Regions from separate parts of the Alteromonas sp. K632G genome, predicted to be linked through region 1. Evidence: predicted binding sites of a transcription regulator. Region 1 holds the regulator's gene; the other holds the start of a gene.
What was found. Region 1 encodes FliA, which starts transcription of late flagellar genes. Its sites were predicted from a motif close to CTAAAGNTNNNNNNNNNNNNGCCGATA; they were not measured.

Region 1 (8,601 bases):
TGGTATCAACACGAACTGTAGTTTCTGCTTGAGGAGGTGCTGGGGTTGCTTTTTTGTCGTCTTTCTTAGCCGCTGGTTTAGCGGGCTCTGACGCTTTTTTAGCTGCTGGACTAGGCGCTGGCGCTTTTGCGGCAGGCGTTGATTTAGCCGGCGTACTAGCGGCAGATTGCTCTGCCTTGGCTTTCTGAATTGCTTCTGTCGCCTTTTTATCTACGGGCGGCGTATTTGCTGCTGGTTCAGCACCTTGCGCTGTAGGGCCTTGTCCTGAACCATGTAATTGGTCAAGCAATGCTTCAAATTCATCGTCGGTAATTTCTTCACCGCTAGGCGCTGCCGCTTTCGACGCAGCTACAGGCGCTGGTTCTTCTTCTTTGAATTTACCTTTACCGTGCAATTCGTCTAGCAGTGCTTCAAATTCATCGTCGGTAATATCATCACCTGAACCACCAACCGCGGGGGCTGCCGCTTTTGGTTCTGCTTTCGCAGATTTACCTGGGGCATTTGAACCATGAAGTTCATCCAGCAAGGCTTCAAATTCATCTTCAGAAATCTCGTCGATGCCGCCATCGCTACTTGCGGCAGGCGCTTCAGGTACAGGCGCTTCTTCTAACGCGAATTCTTCTTCGGCAGCGGGGACTTCAGCCGCTTCACTACTGTCACCAAAGATGTTTTCGTCTGGGGTTTCTGGGGTGCTTAACTTATGCAGCAAATCAACTAACTTTGCGTCTGCAGGAATTAGTGGTTCTTGCGCTTTAACACGCTCAAACATATCGACTACTACATCGGTGGCCTGAAGAATGGTATCCATTAATTCAGGCGTAAGAGTACGTTGTCCGTTTCGCATTACATCGAAAACGTTTTCTGCACCATGGCAAATTTCAACTAATTCGGTAAGCGACAAAAAGCCGGCGCCACCTTTTACGGTATGGTAACCACGGAAGATAGCATTCAGTAAATCTGCATCTTCAGGATTATTTTCCAGATCAACGAGCTGTTCTTGTAATTGTTCAAGGATCTCCCCAGCTTCAACTAGAAAGTCCTGTAATATATCCTCGTCAACATCAAACGCCATGCGCCCGCTCCCCTAAAAACCTAAGCTAGACAAAAGATCATCTACGTCATCTTGGCCAGATACCACATCATCGCGTTGGTCTGCATCAATAATTGGACCTTCGGCTTCGACACTATCGATCTTGTTAACTTTTTCGACTTTCGCTTCCAATGGCTTGTCTTGCTCCGCCTGTTCGGGTTCACCGAACATCGTCAGCATATTAACTAAGCTATCTTCCACTTCTTTTACGAGTTCAATCACTCTGCGAATAACTTGACCGGTAAGATCTTGATAACCTTGTGCCATTAACACTTCGGTAAGCAATGATGTAAGCTTAGCTGATTGTTTCGATCCGTCTTCTAGCAATTCGTCTAAATCTGCACATAAAACTTTGAATTCGCCCAACTCAAGTTGACGATTCATCAGTTTCTTCCATTCCGGCATAATTTTTTCGATACGGGTAGAGAGCACTTCAGCAATTGGCATACTCTCTTCAACTGCGTCCATGGTGGTATTGGCAGCTTTTTCCGTTTCTTCGATAACGTACATCAGTCGCGTTTGCGCATCAGGAATGTCATCAACGGTTAAATTTTTAATACGTTCATCGATTTGGAAGTTATTCAACGAGTCATGAAGTTGACGCGTTAATTTACCCACTTCAGCAAAGAGCTCAATGGACTCTTTCATCGAAACAGCTTCTAAGACAGCGTTCGCTGATGCGTTATCGCCCTCTTCAAGATACGCTACCAATTTTTTGGCTTCTTCGAGCGTTATGGAGACACTTTCATTTGTCGACATCCAGTAAACCTCATTTCTCTGGTGAGCGTCTGGATCAACCTAAACGTTCGAAGATTTTATCTAGTTTTTCTTTCAACGTAGCGGCAGTGAAAGGTTTAACAACATAACCATTTACACCAGCTTGCGCTGCGGCAACGATTTGTTCTTTCTTCGCTTCTGCTGTTACCATAAGAACCGGTAGGTGTTTCAACTTATCGTCGGCACGTATAGCGCGTAATAAGTCGATACCTTGCATACCTGGCATATTCCAATCTGTTACAACAAAGTCAAAATCACCTTGTTGTAGCATAGGCAGCGCGGTGCTACCGTCGTCCGCTTCCTGGATATTGGCAAAACCCAAATCTTTTAGCAGGTTCTTTATGATACGTCTCATGGTAGAAAAATCGTCAACCACGAGAATTTTCATACTTTTATCCAAAATAGCCTCCAATGAGGGGTTAATTGTTATTAATTTCTATTCTTCGTCAACTTGCCACGATTTCATTCGTGATTTGAGTTTTAACATGGCCTGACTATGAATTTGACTTACTCGCGATTCACTAACATCAAGAACTTCGCCTATTTCTCTAAGATTCAGTTCTTCATCATAGTATAAAGAAAGTACAATCGCTTCCCGTTCGGGTAATGTAGTAATAGCATGTGCTAGCGCTTTTTGGAAAGCCCCTTGCATCAAATCTTCTAACGGTGCGTCGCTGCCTCGGTTTTTTTCTGTAGAAATGACATCTTCAGAAACCCCAAGGTCTTCAATCCCCACCAATTTCCCGGCATTCACTTCGTTCAGCATTTGATGATAATCTTGCATGCTGACATTCATTTTAGCCGCAATATCTACATCTCGCGCGTCTCGGCCTGTTTCACCTTCAACTTGAGAGATGGCTTCTGTGATTGCCCTTCCGTTTTTATGAACGGAACGAGGAGTCCAATCACCTTTTCTTATTTCATCAAGCATAGCGCCACGAATACGAATACCTGCAAAGGTTTCGAAACTTGCACCTTTGGAACCGTCAAAATTTCGTGCAGCTTCTAGCAGTCCAATCATACCTGACTGGATTAAATCATCGACAAGAACACTGGCTGGTAGTCTCGCCATTAAGTGGTGTGCTATCCGCTTCACCAGCGAAGCGTGACGCTCAACTAATTGTGACTTGTCTGTTTGCTGTTGATAAGCGGCTGCTTTGCTATTCAACGCTGACTTCCTACTGCTTTATCTGCTATTAGTTGTTCAATAAAAAATTCTAAATGGCCACCTGGTTGCGCAGGAATAGGCCAAGAAGCTGCTTTGGCTGCTAGCTGGCCAATCGCCACCGCTGCGGGTGAACTTGGATAAGCATCTACTATTGACGTTTGCTTACGTACTGCTCGGCGTATGTTCTCGTCAAAAGGAACTATTGCTACCAATTCTAGCGCAACATCTAAGAATCGCCCTGTTACTTTAGATAATTTGCTGAAAAGTTCCTGACCTTCTCTAACATCGCGGACCATGTTAGCGACCACTTTAAAGCGAAAGACACCGTGTTCTCGGTTAAGAATTTTAATTAATGCATAGGCATCGGTAAGTGAAGTGGGCTCATCACACACTACCACCATAATATCTTGGGAGGCTTTGGAGAAGCTTAGCACCATATCGGAAATACCCGCTGCGGTATCCACAATAAGCACATCAATGGGCGTGCGCAACTCGCTGAATGCTCTTATGAGTCCTGCATGCTGCGTTGGTGATAGCTCTGCCATTGATTGAGAACCTGATGTGGCTGGTGCTATTTTTATACCGTGAGGACCCGTAACGAGAACATCGTCCAAGGTACACTCACCAGATAATACGTGGGAGAGGTTTTTCTCTACTCGCAATCCTAGCATTACATCCACATTGGCCAGACCTAAGTCTGCATCCAATACCATTACCCGCTTTCCCTGCTTTGCCATAGCAATAGCTGTGTTTAGCGTAATATTTGTTTTACCAACGCCACCTTTACCTCCGGTGACGGCGATAACTTTGATTAATCGTGATTGCTTCATTTTTCGTAAGCTACTCGCTTGATCATCAATCATACTGCTCGTGCTGTTTTAACCACATTGTTACTAGTAGTATGATTCAAACCGTACTTTTTATAAAGCTTTGCAGCAGCAGATACTAAAGATTTTGCTTCTGCAATCTTAATGTCTTCAGGAACTTTCTGTCCATCTGTTACATAACTGACAGGTAACTGGTACTCCACCGCTGCGCTAAGCACTTCGCCTAGAGAGTAGCACTCATCAAGCTTTGTAAAGATACAACCGCTAAGTTCCACCCCTTCGTACGCATCTATAATACGTTGTAATGCAGCATATTGGGTATTCGCTTGCGCTACTAGGTATTTTTTCACTGGCTGCATTTGACCGTTATCAAATTGATTTATCTGTTTAATTAATCGACTATCTCGTTGACTAAAGCCTGCCGTATCAATTAACACTAGTCTCTTATGGCGTAATTGAAACAATAAATCTGATAATTCTTCACTACTTTGTGCTTTACGCACTGTGCAGCCAATAATTTTTCCATATGTGGCTAATTGCTCAAACGCTGCAATACGATAGGTATCAATCGTAATCATGGCAACGGAGTCGGCGCCGTATTTCTGTGCGTAACGAGCAGCTAATTTAGCAACTGTAGTGGTTTTACCTGTTCCGGTAGGACCCACTAACGCTACTGCGCCCTTTTGCGTAAGTATATCGTTACCTGTCACATTAATGCGATTAGCCAATAGGTTTAAAAGATATACCCAAGCGTCACGCTCGTTGTAATGCGACGGCGTATAACTAATCAGTTGCTCTGCCAATGATTGGCTTAACCCCATGTCGGTTAAACGCTGAATTAAATAATGATGTACAGGCTGCTGACGACGACTTTTTGCTTCCATCAAATCAGCAACTTGGTATTGAAGCACATTTCGTAGTGACGCCAACTCTTCTTTAATTTGAGATAATTCGTCAGACTGAGGAGCACTGCTGTTATCAATGCTTTCATTAAGACTTGACGCTTGATGGCTTGGGAATTCTGAGGCGACTTGACTGGCTTCTACATCGTCGATAAAGGCTTCTGAAAAGTCTAAGTGTGATGCAATTTTATTGGCATGCTGAGCGTTAGCACTAGGTGCTGAAGCTGGGCTTTGAATACTGCCACCATGTTGTTTTTCCAACAGCGCTTTTAAGCTATCTGGGCCATCATCACCGATGATTTCGCTAAGACTTGGAACAGCCGCTTTCGCTCGCCCTGCTGCACTAGGCGCTGGCTTTTTAATCGACAGTTTGGCTTCCGGTTCTTTATCGTAAGCGGCGACCAATTCGATACCGTCAGCAAGCTTTCGGTTTGACATGATAACGGCATCGCTGCCCAATTCCGCTTTAACTTGGCTTAAAGCTTCTCGCATATCTTTGCCAAAGAAACGTCTGATTTTCATTGAAAACTCTCCAATCACCCAGTGTCAGATTATTGACCGACCGAACTGACTATTTTTATCTGCTTATCGTCGGGTACTTCCTGATAGGAAAGTACATGTAAACCCGCGACCGAATACTTTAAGAAGCGAGATAGTACGGGGCGCAACATACCGGAAGTGAGAAGTACTGCAGGCTCACCTTCTAATTCTTGTTGCTGACTAGCTTGCTGCAATGATTTTTGCAGCTTATCGGCCAGTCCTGGTTCTATACCAGCGCCATCTTCGCCACCTGCTTGTAATGACTGGTGCAACATCTGTTCCAACTCTGGCGCCAAGGTTATGACGGGTATCTCTTTCGCACCTTGGGTAATTTCTTGGGTGATTAGGCGTTTAAGCGCAATACGTACCGCAGACACTAGTACATCTGGGTCTTGGCTACGCGGGCCGTATTCGCTCAAGGTTTGTACAATGGTACGCATGTCACGAATAGGCACTCCTTCAAACAGCAAGGTTTGCAGCACTTTAACAATGGTGCTTAACGGCAGAATATCAGGCACTAACCCTTCAACTAGTTTAGGATGCTGCTTAGCTAGCATATCTAGAAGCTGCTGCGCTTCTTCATGTCCAAGTAGTTGGTAGGCGTTGTTAGTCAGCAATTGACTTAAATGAGTAGCAACCACAGTAGCAGCATCAACCACGGTATAACCCAGTGTTTGCGCATGCTCACGCTTATTCGGTTTTATCCATACCGCATCTAAGCCAAAGGCAGGGTCTTTGGTTGCACGGCCTTCCAGCTTGCCAAATACTTGACCCGGATTAATCGCAAGTTCTTCATCGTGACTTATTTGCGCATCGCCAATAGTTACGCCCAACATCGCAATGGTGTATAAATTAGGTTCTAAATCTAAATTATCGCGAATGTGCACCGGTGGAATAAGAAAGCCTAACTCTTGAGATAACTTCTTACGCACCCCTTTGATACGAGTGAGCAGTTCTCCGCCCTGAGACTTATCTACTAAGGGGATTAATCGGTACCCGACTTCTAAACCGATGGTATCTACGTGCTGCACATCATCCCACCCAAGCTCTTTTATTTCGGGCGCAACAGTGTCATCTTTCACGATATTCGCTGGGGTTTTAGGTTTTTCTGCCTCGCGTTTAGCCGCAACACCCTGCCAATAAGCGTAACCAGCGATAAGCACTGAAAACCCAATAAAGGCCAAATGAGGCATACCAGGAATAATCCCCATGACAAATAAAACACCAGAGGCAATATAAAGGGCTTGGCTGTTACCTAATTGACTACGTATTTCTTTGCCCATTTCTTGGGTTTCGTTTTCACGAGTAACAATAATAGCGGTAGCCACAGACAGTAACAGTGAGGGTATTTGCGCCACCAAACCGTCACCAATGGTTAAAATGGTGTATACCTCGATGGCGTTACCAAAACTTAATCCGTGTTGAATCATGCCAATAAAAAGGCCACCCACAATATTGATAAGCATGATAAAGAGTCCGGCGACCGCATCACCTTTCACAAATTTTGACGCACCGTCCATTGAGCCATAAAAGTCTGCTTCGGCGGTTATTTCTTCTCGGCGAGCACGCGCCTGATCTTGGTCGATATAACCCGCATTCAAATCGGCATCAATAGCCATTTGCTTACCTGGCATGGCATCAAGCGTAAAGCGGGCACTTACTTCTGAAATACGCCCAGCACCGGCGGTGACTACTTTAAAGTTGATAATAAGCAAGATAGCAAAGACCACCACACCCACTGCATAGTTGCCGCCAATAACCACCGCACCAAATGCTTCGATAACCTTACCAGCCGCATCGCCCCCCTCATGCCCATAAAGCAATACCACACGGGTAGAGGCCACGTTTAGCGCTAAGCGCAAAACAGTAGCGATAAGTAATACTAGGGGAAAAATACCGAAATCAACTGGCTTTTGCGTTAATACTGCCACCAAAATAATGACTAAAGACAGGGCTATATTAAAGCTGAACAATACGTCGAGCAGAAATGGCGGCATGGGAAGAATAACCATGCCCATAATGGCAAGAAGAACAATGGGAGCGCCTAAGCCACTGGTAATGTTCTGCAGCTGACTTTTATCGAATCGCTGAAGGTAACCGGATAACTGCATTACAGGGAGTCTCTCTATCGGAAAATTGACGCTTAACGCTATCTTTCAATGAGTATTACAACTACCGTGCCAGCTTTATACAAAACCGATTAAACGTAAGTAGGAGGGGCGCAATTTACAGAATTACAATTAAGAGGGGCTCACTTTGAGCCCTGGCCTTAGCGATATCTTAGCCGTAATTTAGCGCTAATTTAGGCCAAAAGCAGCGCTCTAACGGCGTAGCTCTGGTGGTATGGGTAAATCACGTTTAAGCGGTTTGGGTCGTTTCCCTTTACCCGCTCTGTGTGCTTTTAACTGATAAACGTGGGCTAATACTTGCGCTACCGCCATAAACAAGGCATTAGGCACTTCACCGTCAATCTCAGTTGAGTAGTAAACGGCTCGGGCTAACATGGGCGATGGAATAAGCGGTACATCGTTAGCAGTGGCTATTTTACGAATATGCATGGCTAATTCATCGGTGCCTTTTGCCACAACGACTGGGGCACGATTACCACTGTCATCATATTTTATTGCTACAGAGTAATGAGTTGGGTTGGTTACCACCACATCGGCCTGAGGAACTTCTTGCATCATTCGTTTAGTGGCAGCTTGATACTGCAAGCGACGGATGCGCCCTTTTACCAAAGGATCACCTTCAGAGTTTTTACGCTCGTCTTTCACCTCTTGCTTAGTCATCTTAATTTCTTTGTTGTGCTTATAAATTTGATAAGGCACATCAATAAGCGCAATAGGTATCATGCCGCAAACCAACATGATAAAAGCCCATTTCAGCATATCTAACGCGTGAAAAATATTACCCGGGTACAGCTCTAAATCAAGGTGCAGCCCTTCGTCTTCAAAAAACAGCAGTGCACCTAATGCCATCCCAACGATGACAACCACTTTGGCGATAGATTTAATTAATTCTACCAAGCCATTCATGCCAAACATACGCTTAAATCCACTAAGCGGACTCATTTTAGAGCCTTTAAATTTGGCACCTTCCCAGGTGAAGTTGTAGCCGCCTAACGCAATAGAGCCATATATTCCGGCTAACATGGCCACCGTCATATAAAGCAATACAGGTACACTGACTGTCGAAATTGCTTCACCCCATGCACCAAACATATGGGTGGTATCGTAGGTTTCATCTCGAGACAGAACAAACATGCGCTGCGTCAGCTTAAATACCGACTCGGCAATC
Region 2 (7,917 bases), on a different contig from region 1:
GTGGCAATAAGTGAGAACATAAGGTTGGAAGCCGCCATAGCAATGCCGGCAGTCATTAACCCCTTGTAAATGCCGTAGCGAATGTTAACTAGCCCACCTATCAGAGAAAAGATAATGGTTACCCACCAGTTGAGCAGCTTTGAGTAAGTGCCGATATCGCTATTTGAAAAACCAATTTCTTTGTAAAAAACGATACTCATTCTTCCTAAGAAGGCTTCTCCTATTTTAAACAAGAATATAAACAGTAAAAACGACAAAGCGAGTTTTACGCCATTGCGTGAGAAAAACTCAGAAAAGGGGGCTACTAAGGTTTGTTTAAACCAAAGCGCTATTTTAGAAGACGCTTCGCCTGTATTGCTGTGTGCTGGGTTCGCTACCGCTTGGCTACGCAATAGGTCCCGATCTATGTCTGGCTCTTTGGCAAACACCGTGCTGACCATAAGTACAAGCATAAACAGGGCGAGTAAACCGTAAATGTCAGGCCAGTACCAGCTGCTATTGTCCGCAATAAAAAACGGAATGGCGCCAAGTCCACCATAGCCCGTCCACCATCCTGCAGTGGCAACGGAAGATGCAGCAGATAAACCATCATTGTCATTTTCTTCAATAACATCAATTCGATAGCCATCTATCGCAATATCTTGAGTAGAAGAAAAAATGGCGATGAGTAAACCTACCACTGCCAAATAAAACAAGTGACTATTGGCTGATAATTGTGTCATTAACGCACAACACAGGGCTATGCCGCCTTGCATGATGAAAATCCAGCCTCGACGTTGGCCAAGAAAGCGAGGTTTTACGCGGTCAATTAAAGGAGACCAAAGAAAATTGAATGAATAGACCGCAAAGATAGCACCAAACAAGCCAATGGCTGACCTAGATAGGCCTTCATCTTTTAGCCAGGCCGATAGCACTGAGCTAATCATAATCCATGGAAAACCACTGGTAATGCCAAATAGAAATATACTGAGGTAACGACGGTCGTGATAAGTTTTGAGAGAGTCTAACAAATGTGTTCCATGGCCAAAGCGTGATCCATTCATATTGAGCCATGATCACGCTTGAGTTTCAATGAAAACGAGCAATAAAGGGTTGAATCACTGATAAATTAATGAATAACGAAAGCCGCTAGGGGCGGATACCTACACAGTCGATGGGGCAGTGCCCTTTACCTTCTAAGAACAATACACAGTTCATTAACTCATCGACGAGATATTTATCTGAACGTAACTTATCTTCTTGCCAAAAATGGACTTGATGGAGCAAATGCCAAAAGACCCGTTCCTTATAGGTGTAAGGTTGGGTAAATGTGTACTCTATCTGGCCCCATTCTTCCATACTATCCCAAAAGAATAGTTCGATCTCCTCGACCGGAAGCTCTCCTTGCCAAAATGACCTCAGATAAAAACACAGCTGCTTGGCCTTTTTGTTTACGAATGCTTGAACAGTCATAGACACACAGCCGCCGTTATTAAAGATTAAAATGAATTATAGTTCAGAACACCCAGTGATACCTCGTGAAACCCAAGGCAAATAAGATAGGTTACTGTTTTAAGCTATAAATTAGACTAGTTGGTTTAGATCCTAATTACCAGCCTAAATGTTGAGCCCATCCAAGAACGCTGCCAGCAATTAACTGAATTTTAGCGCTATTTTCATTGTCCATTAGACCAAAGGTTGAATTATGGGTTGAGAGTGACTGTTGTCTGTAGTGGAGTTTGAGGGAGGTGATGGCAAGTTGTTTTCGTTTCGTTTCTGTTTGCGACGCCCATGTATTGGTGTCGTTAATAGATAAATCTAATACCGGAAATTCTGTTCCGGCAATAAATTCAGGTACACCGCGATTAATGTCGGCATTCGGCCAAAAGGGGGTGATGGCGACTAAAGTGTCTGGTGAGGGAATAATGCCTTTAGAACCTAAATCCAGCAATTGTGCAGCCTGCATACCATAAGCAATGTTCATTCTAAACCCTTGATGACTTTCAAGGTGAGTGTTTAGCGCATTAATTAATATGGTTAAATGCTGACTGGACGATACGTAACTTTGTCGCTGAAGTCGACTGTCACTTTTCGGGTGAATGGCTTCATCAACGGGAAGGTCAGGGTCTTCTTCTAGCGTGGATGAAACTGGGCTAACCACCGCATGCCACCCTTTGGCATTAAGTAAACTGGCTAAGTGACGTGCATCCCCAATGGAAAGGCCGCTAGGCGAGGCATCAGCTAAAATAATGGCCGCGCCGCGTGAAATAGGTAATGCTGAGGGGCTCTCAAAAATAGGCACGCGGATTTCCCCAGCCATTACATAAGTAATGTCATCGGGTAAAAAAGCGTGGGTAATATCCTCATACAAGTTTTGCCCTTGCGCATAAGGCACAGAACACAGCAAAAAAGATAATAAGCTGCAACCCACCACAAGAAAACGAGATAAACGTAACATGGCGTACCAATAAAGCATTCAACATTCTTATTATCGGCCAAACCTGTGAAAACTTCAGTTCGAACCAAGAGTATTTTAGTGCTTTATGAGTCTACCGCTTATGAAAAAATGGGGGTAGCAGGTTACTAATTAGCGCCCGTAAGTCTTAATCTATAGACAGTGGAGCGGGGGTGTAGTGGGCATAAGCAGTGAACGGAATAGGCGTTTGAAACGTTAACCAATCTTGCGATGCAGGATGTGCAAAGCTCAAGCTTTCTGCATGCAGCTGCAATCGTTCAGCCATACCTAGCGCTTCATCATGGGCATAAAGCCTATCGCCTAAGATAGGGTGACCTAACTCAAGCATATGGACGCGAAGTTGGTGAGAGCGCCCTGTAACTGGGTATAAGGCTACTAGGGTTTCGTTTTCCTCGCCTGCCACGGTGCTAATGGGGGAGTTAACGCCAGGGCTAGTGCCGAAGCTAGTATCATTTTTTGAACTAACCACTTGATGTGATTCGTCAGACGTTACCTCTACCACTTCATAATGGGTCAGGGCTTTTTTGCCGCGCTCATAATCCACCATTTGCTTCGGGCGATTAGGCCAATCACAAATAAGGGGTAAGTTCACTTCCCCTTGGTTGCTTTTAACCTTGCCAAAAACACGGGCGAAATAGCGCTTCTTGGTTTGGCGTAATTCAAATTGCTTTGAAATATGCCGATGGCTTTCTTTGTTTAGCGCCATCACCATAATGCCCGATGTTGCCATATCAAGCCTATGTACCACAGTGGCCGTAGGAAACACGGTATTTACTCTGCTTATAAGCGAGTCTTTATGTTCTTCTGCTTTACCGGGCACACTTAATAAGCCACTGGGCTTATTCGCTACCAAGATGTCATCATCTTGGTAGAGAATAGTTAAATAAGGCTGTAGCGGCGGGTTATATACAAATGCAGGATTAGCCATTAAGGATTGTTCACCACTAAACGTAATGCATCAAACTGTACGTCAGCGCCTTGTATTACTTTATCTAAGGCACTCATTTGGTTTTCAATAAATTCAATTTCACTGTCACGTACTGACGGGTTTCGCTTTTGTAAATCGACTAAACGCTGAATTTCACTGTTTAGCGTTTTATGCATGTCTTGCAGCGCATCATGCAGTTTTTGATTCGCTTGTTGATGTGCCAGTTTACGACTGTTTTCAATTGCTAAAGTAAGCGGTTGATGCAGTGCCTTTATAAGCTGATGCGAAATTTTTCGGTTTACCTTACGCTTCACGTCAAAGGTTAAATCTACCTGTTTGCCTTGCGCATCCAAACAAATACGCATGGGCGTTTGCGGTAAAAAGCGGCCAAGTTGCAACGCTTTAGGCGCATTAGCATCTAATACAAATAGTGCCTCTAACCAGTAAGCGCCTTTGGGAAGGTCAGGGTCGGCAATAAAGCCAATGCTGCTCTTACCGTGCACATCACTAAGTACTAAATCGATAGCGGTATGTACAAGAGGGTGATCCCAACTTAAGAATTGAACATTTTCCAAGGTGGTAGCCACGCGGCGTTTATAGGTTACCGTCATGCCTTCAGGATCGAGGCCTGGTAATTGGCTAACCATAGATTCGGTTGGCATTAGAATAAAGCAATCGCTGCCTTTTTCTTCTTGCTGAACACCAATAGCATCAAATAGTCGGCCCATAAAGCGAGACAAATCTTGCGAGTTATCAAGCAATATGATGTCTTCAAGTAACTGTTCAACACGGCCTTCACCCGATGCATTAAGCTCTAATAAACGGTCACGACCCGCTTCTAGCTGTGCCACTAGCTGGCTATTTAATGTGGTACTTAAGTTGATAAGTTCATCACGGGTATGAAGGTCGTGTGGGTGCAAACACGCGCCAATCAACAAGGTTTTTACGTCGTCAAACACGCCTGATCCAGTAGGGCAGGTTTTCTCAAATGCATTCAACCCTTCATGATACCAATCCACCAACACGTGCTGAGCCGTGTTTTTCAAATAAGGTACATGAATTTCAACGGTTTGAGTTTGACCGATACGATCTAGGCGACCAATTCGCTGCTCTAGTAAATCTGGTGTAACGGGTAAATCGAACAACACCAAGTGATGGGCAAACTGGAAGTTACGACCTTCACTGCCAATTTCACTACACAGCAATATTTGCGCACCGTCTTCTTCGTCTGAAAAATAGTGAGCCGCTTTATCTCGCTCAACAATGCTCATGCCTTCGTGGAATACGCTATGACGAACACCGGTTTGAGTGCGAATGACTTCACCGAGTTCTTGTGCGGTGCGCGCACTGGCACAAATCAGTAATATCTTTTCGGGTTTAACCGATTGCATAAAATCAAGTAACCAGCCTACGCGAGGATCTTCATCCATCCAGCTATTCACTACACTAGGCATACGCTCAGGGTATAACGCATGGGTTAAATCACCACCGGTTACCGCACTTTCATACGCCTCTGGCAGTTCAAGTTGGTAGCCAAGTAGTACACGGTCAGGGAAGCCTTCAATGTTGGCTCTGCGGTTTCTAAACAGCATTCTGCCAGTACCATGGCAATCGATAAGCTGATGCACCAGTTCTCTGCGTGCTTCAGGCTGTGCTAAATCGCCGGTATTTTCCATCACATCCGGGGCGAAGTCGGTTAGCTTAGTGCGCTGTTTTTCGTCCGGTGTGGTGTCTGAAAGCAAAGGGGCTACTGCGTCTGCAAGCTGACTGTAACGCGACTCTTCGGTTAAAAAGGCTTCGTAGCTATGGAAGCGGGCAGGGTCGAGTAAACGCAAGCGAGCAAAGTGGCTTTCATGGCCTAGCTGGTCAGGGGTTGCAGTAAGCAGCAATACCCCTGGGGTTTCATTGGCTAACGCTTCTACGCAAGTGTACTCAGCAGAGGGCGCATCGGCAGACCACGCAAGGTGATGGGCTTCATCAACCACCATTAAATCCCACGATGCCGCTTGAATTTGTTGCTGACGCTTTTCGCTCTGACTCAAAAAGTCGATGCTACATAGCACTAACTGGTCGTTATCAAAGGGGTTAGTTTCACCGTCATCATCTAAGGCTTCGCATCGACTTTCGTCAAAAATAGCGAAAGGCAGGTTAATTCTGCGCAGCATTTCAACCAGCCACTGATGCACCAATGAATCTGGCACTAAAATTAGCACTCGCTGCGCACGACCGGTACGAAGCTGCTGATGGATAATAAGCGCAGCTTCAATGGTTTTACCTAAGCCAACTTCATCGGCAAGTAAAACACGCGGCGCATGACGGCTACCCACTTCAGAGGCAATATGCAGCTGGTGGGGAATAAGGGAAATACGTGCGCCGGCTAAACCAAGTGTGCTAGAGCGTAAATAATCGTATTGGTGATTTAGTGCGTTTAGGCGCAAGTCGAACCACTTAGGGTGGTCGAGTTGTTCGCTGAACAATCGCCTTTCAGGTTGGTTTAATCGAATGTGGTGATCAAGTAAGGTTTCAGAAAGACGAACTTGTGCTTTGGTGTCTTCGCGAATGCCGAAATAAATGCAAACGCCCTGACTTTCTTCAATTTCAGAGATAGTCATTTGCCAGCCGTCTTGGCTTTTCACGGTTTCGCCAATATCGAATACCAAACGGGTCAATGGTGCGTCTTGCTTTGTATACATTCGCGCTTCTCCCGTGGCAGGGAAAAACAACTCAACTGAGCGAAAATCAACACTAATAACAGCGCCTAAACCTAATTCGGTTTCAGAATTACTTAACCAACGCTGACCAATGGAAAACGGATTTCCTGAACTCATAAATCACCAACCTTTTTTGCGGGGGCGGTATTGTACGCATTGTGTATTAATAAGTCATTAATACTAGCCCATTTGCGCGTTTTAATCTTGGGTTGAACAGTGTGGTTGGAGGAGGAGAGTAGGTACACAAGAAAAAATATTTAGCAGAAAAACAGTGCTAATAATGAAAATCTGGATTATGGTGGATTTAGCGCTTGTGATTGTTTGTTGGGCAAGCGTGTGAAGTGGCGGTGTTTAGGTTACTGCCACTTTTCGGTCGACGCGACAAGGAGTGGAAGTCCTGTTCGAGCGACAACTTCTCCTCCTTCAGCGGAACTGTTCCTAGCACGCTAATTTGTTGTGTGTGCCTGGCCTTATTTACCGGAGTAAAGGATGCCAAGAAAAAATTCCACTGATACAAAAATATACGTCCTCGATACCAATATTCTGCTGCACGAACCTCACGCATTTCTCTCCTTTAAAGAACACGATGTCGTTGTACCAATGACCGTGCTTGAAGAACTAGATTACATCAAAGACAGTAAGAAAGACGTTGCCCGAGATGCGCGAGTATCTATTCGTGCAATGGAAGACTTACTGCACGATGCGTCACCTGAAAATATGGTGGCCGGTGTGTCTATGGTTGGAATGGGCGCAGGTGAAACAGCGCCGACAGGTTCTTTGTCTATTTATACTGATTTGAGCATGGCGCAATCGCAGCAAGTGTTCACCAGTAATGAGAACGACAACCGCATCATTAATGTGGCGTTGCATTTACAAAAAGCGAATGCACCGCAACAAGTGGTGTTAGTCACTAAAGACCTCAACATGCGCCTTAAAGCGAAAGGCGCAGGTCTTGCGCATGTTGAAGATTATCGCACCGACCAACTTATTAGTGATATTAAATATCTCTCTCGGGGTTTCCATCGCTTTGAGGGCAACTTCTGGGACAAGGTGAAAAGTGTAGACAGTCGCACTGAAGGTCGCGATACCATTCATACCATTCCCAAAGCCATGCTACCAGAAGCTTACATAAACGAGTTTTTACTCGATGAAAGCAACGAGTTTGCTGGACTGGTTGAAGCTATTAACGGCGACTCTCTTGAGGTGCTTGATTTAGGCTATGAGCGCTTAATGGGCCGTCATGCGTGGGGAATAACGCCAAAGAATATTGGTCAAGCCATGGCGCTTCATGCGCTACTCGACCCACACATCGACTTAGTGATCCTTACCGGTCCTGCCGGTAGCGGTAAAACCCTCTTGGCCCTAGCCGCCGCCCTTGAAATGGTGGTAGAGCGTAACATGTACGATAAGATAATCGTGACACGTAGCACGCCAGAAATAGCCGAATCGATAGGCTTCTTGCCGGGCACGGAAGAAGAGAAAATGTTGCCGTGGTTGGCGGCCATCACAGACTCATTAGAGGTGCTACATAAGCACGACGAAAATGTGAAAGGCTCTATGAATTACATCATGGAAAAAGCCAATATTCAGTATAAGTCGGTTAACTTTATGCGCGGGCGAAGCATTCAAAATTCTATTGTTATTTTGGATGAATCTCAGAACTTAACTGCGTCACAGCTTAAAACTATTATCACCCGATGCGGTGAAGGTACCAAAATTATTGTGGGCGGAAACTTGGCCCAAATCGACAGTAATTACTTAAGTGCCGTAACTTCAGGGCTTACTTACTTGGTAGAGAAGTTCAAAGACTTCTCCGGCAGTGC

Region 2: a site for FliA is predicted at 2,469-2,495, ahead of J5X92_RS07525 (DUF3530 family protein). Genes of this name have one in related genera too.

Annotation. Positions count from the first base shown of each region.
Region 1 covers NZ_JAGGDM010000001.1:218,718-227,318, reverse strand. The annotation lists gene J5X92_RS00965 (chemotaxis protein CheA) at 1-1,072, opposite strand, end outside; gene J5X92_RS00960 (protein phosphatase CheZ) at 1,085-1,849, opposite strand; gene cheY (chemotaxis response regulator CheY) at 1,884-2,267, opposite strand; gene J5X92_RS00950 (RNA polymerase sigma factor FliA) at 2,304-3,035, opposite strand; gene J5X92_RS00945 (MinD/ParA family protein) at 3,032-3,898, opposite strand; gene flhF (flagellar biosynthesis protein FlhF) at 3,895-5,286, opposite strand; gene flhA (flagellar biosynthesis protein FlhA) at 5,316-7,415, opposite strand; gene flhB (flagellar biosynthesis protein FlhB) at 7,626-8,601, opposite strand, start outside.
Region 2 covers NZ_JAGGDM010000006.1:51,868-59,784, forward strand. The annotation lists gene J5X92_RS07515 (MFS transporter) at 1-1,010, opposite strand, end outside; gene J5X92_RS07520 (hypothetical protein) at 1,129-1,452, opposite strand; gene J5X92_RS07525 (DUF3530 family protein) at 1,589-2,455, opposite strand; gene J5X92_RS07530 (pseudouridine synthase) at 2,583-3,383, opposite strand; gene rapA (RNA polymerase-associated protein RapA) at 3,383-6,211, opposite strand; gene J5X92_RS07540 (PhoH family protein) at 6,584-7,917, shown strand, end outside.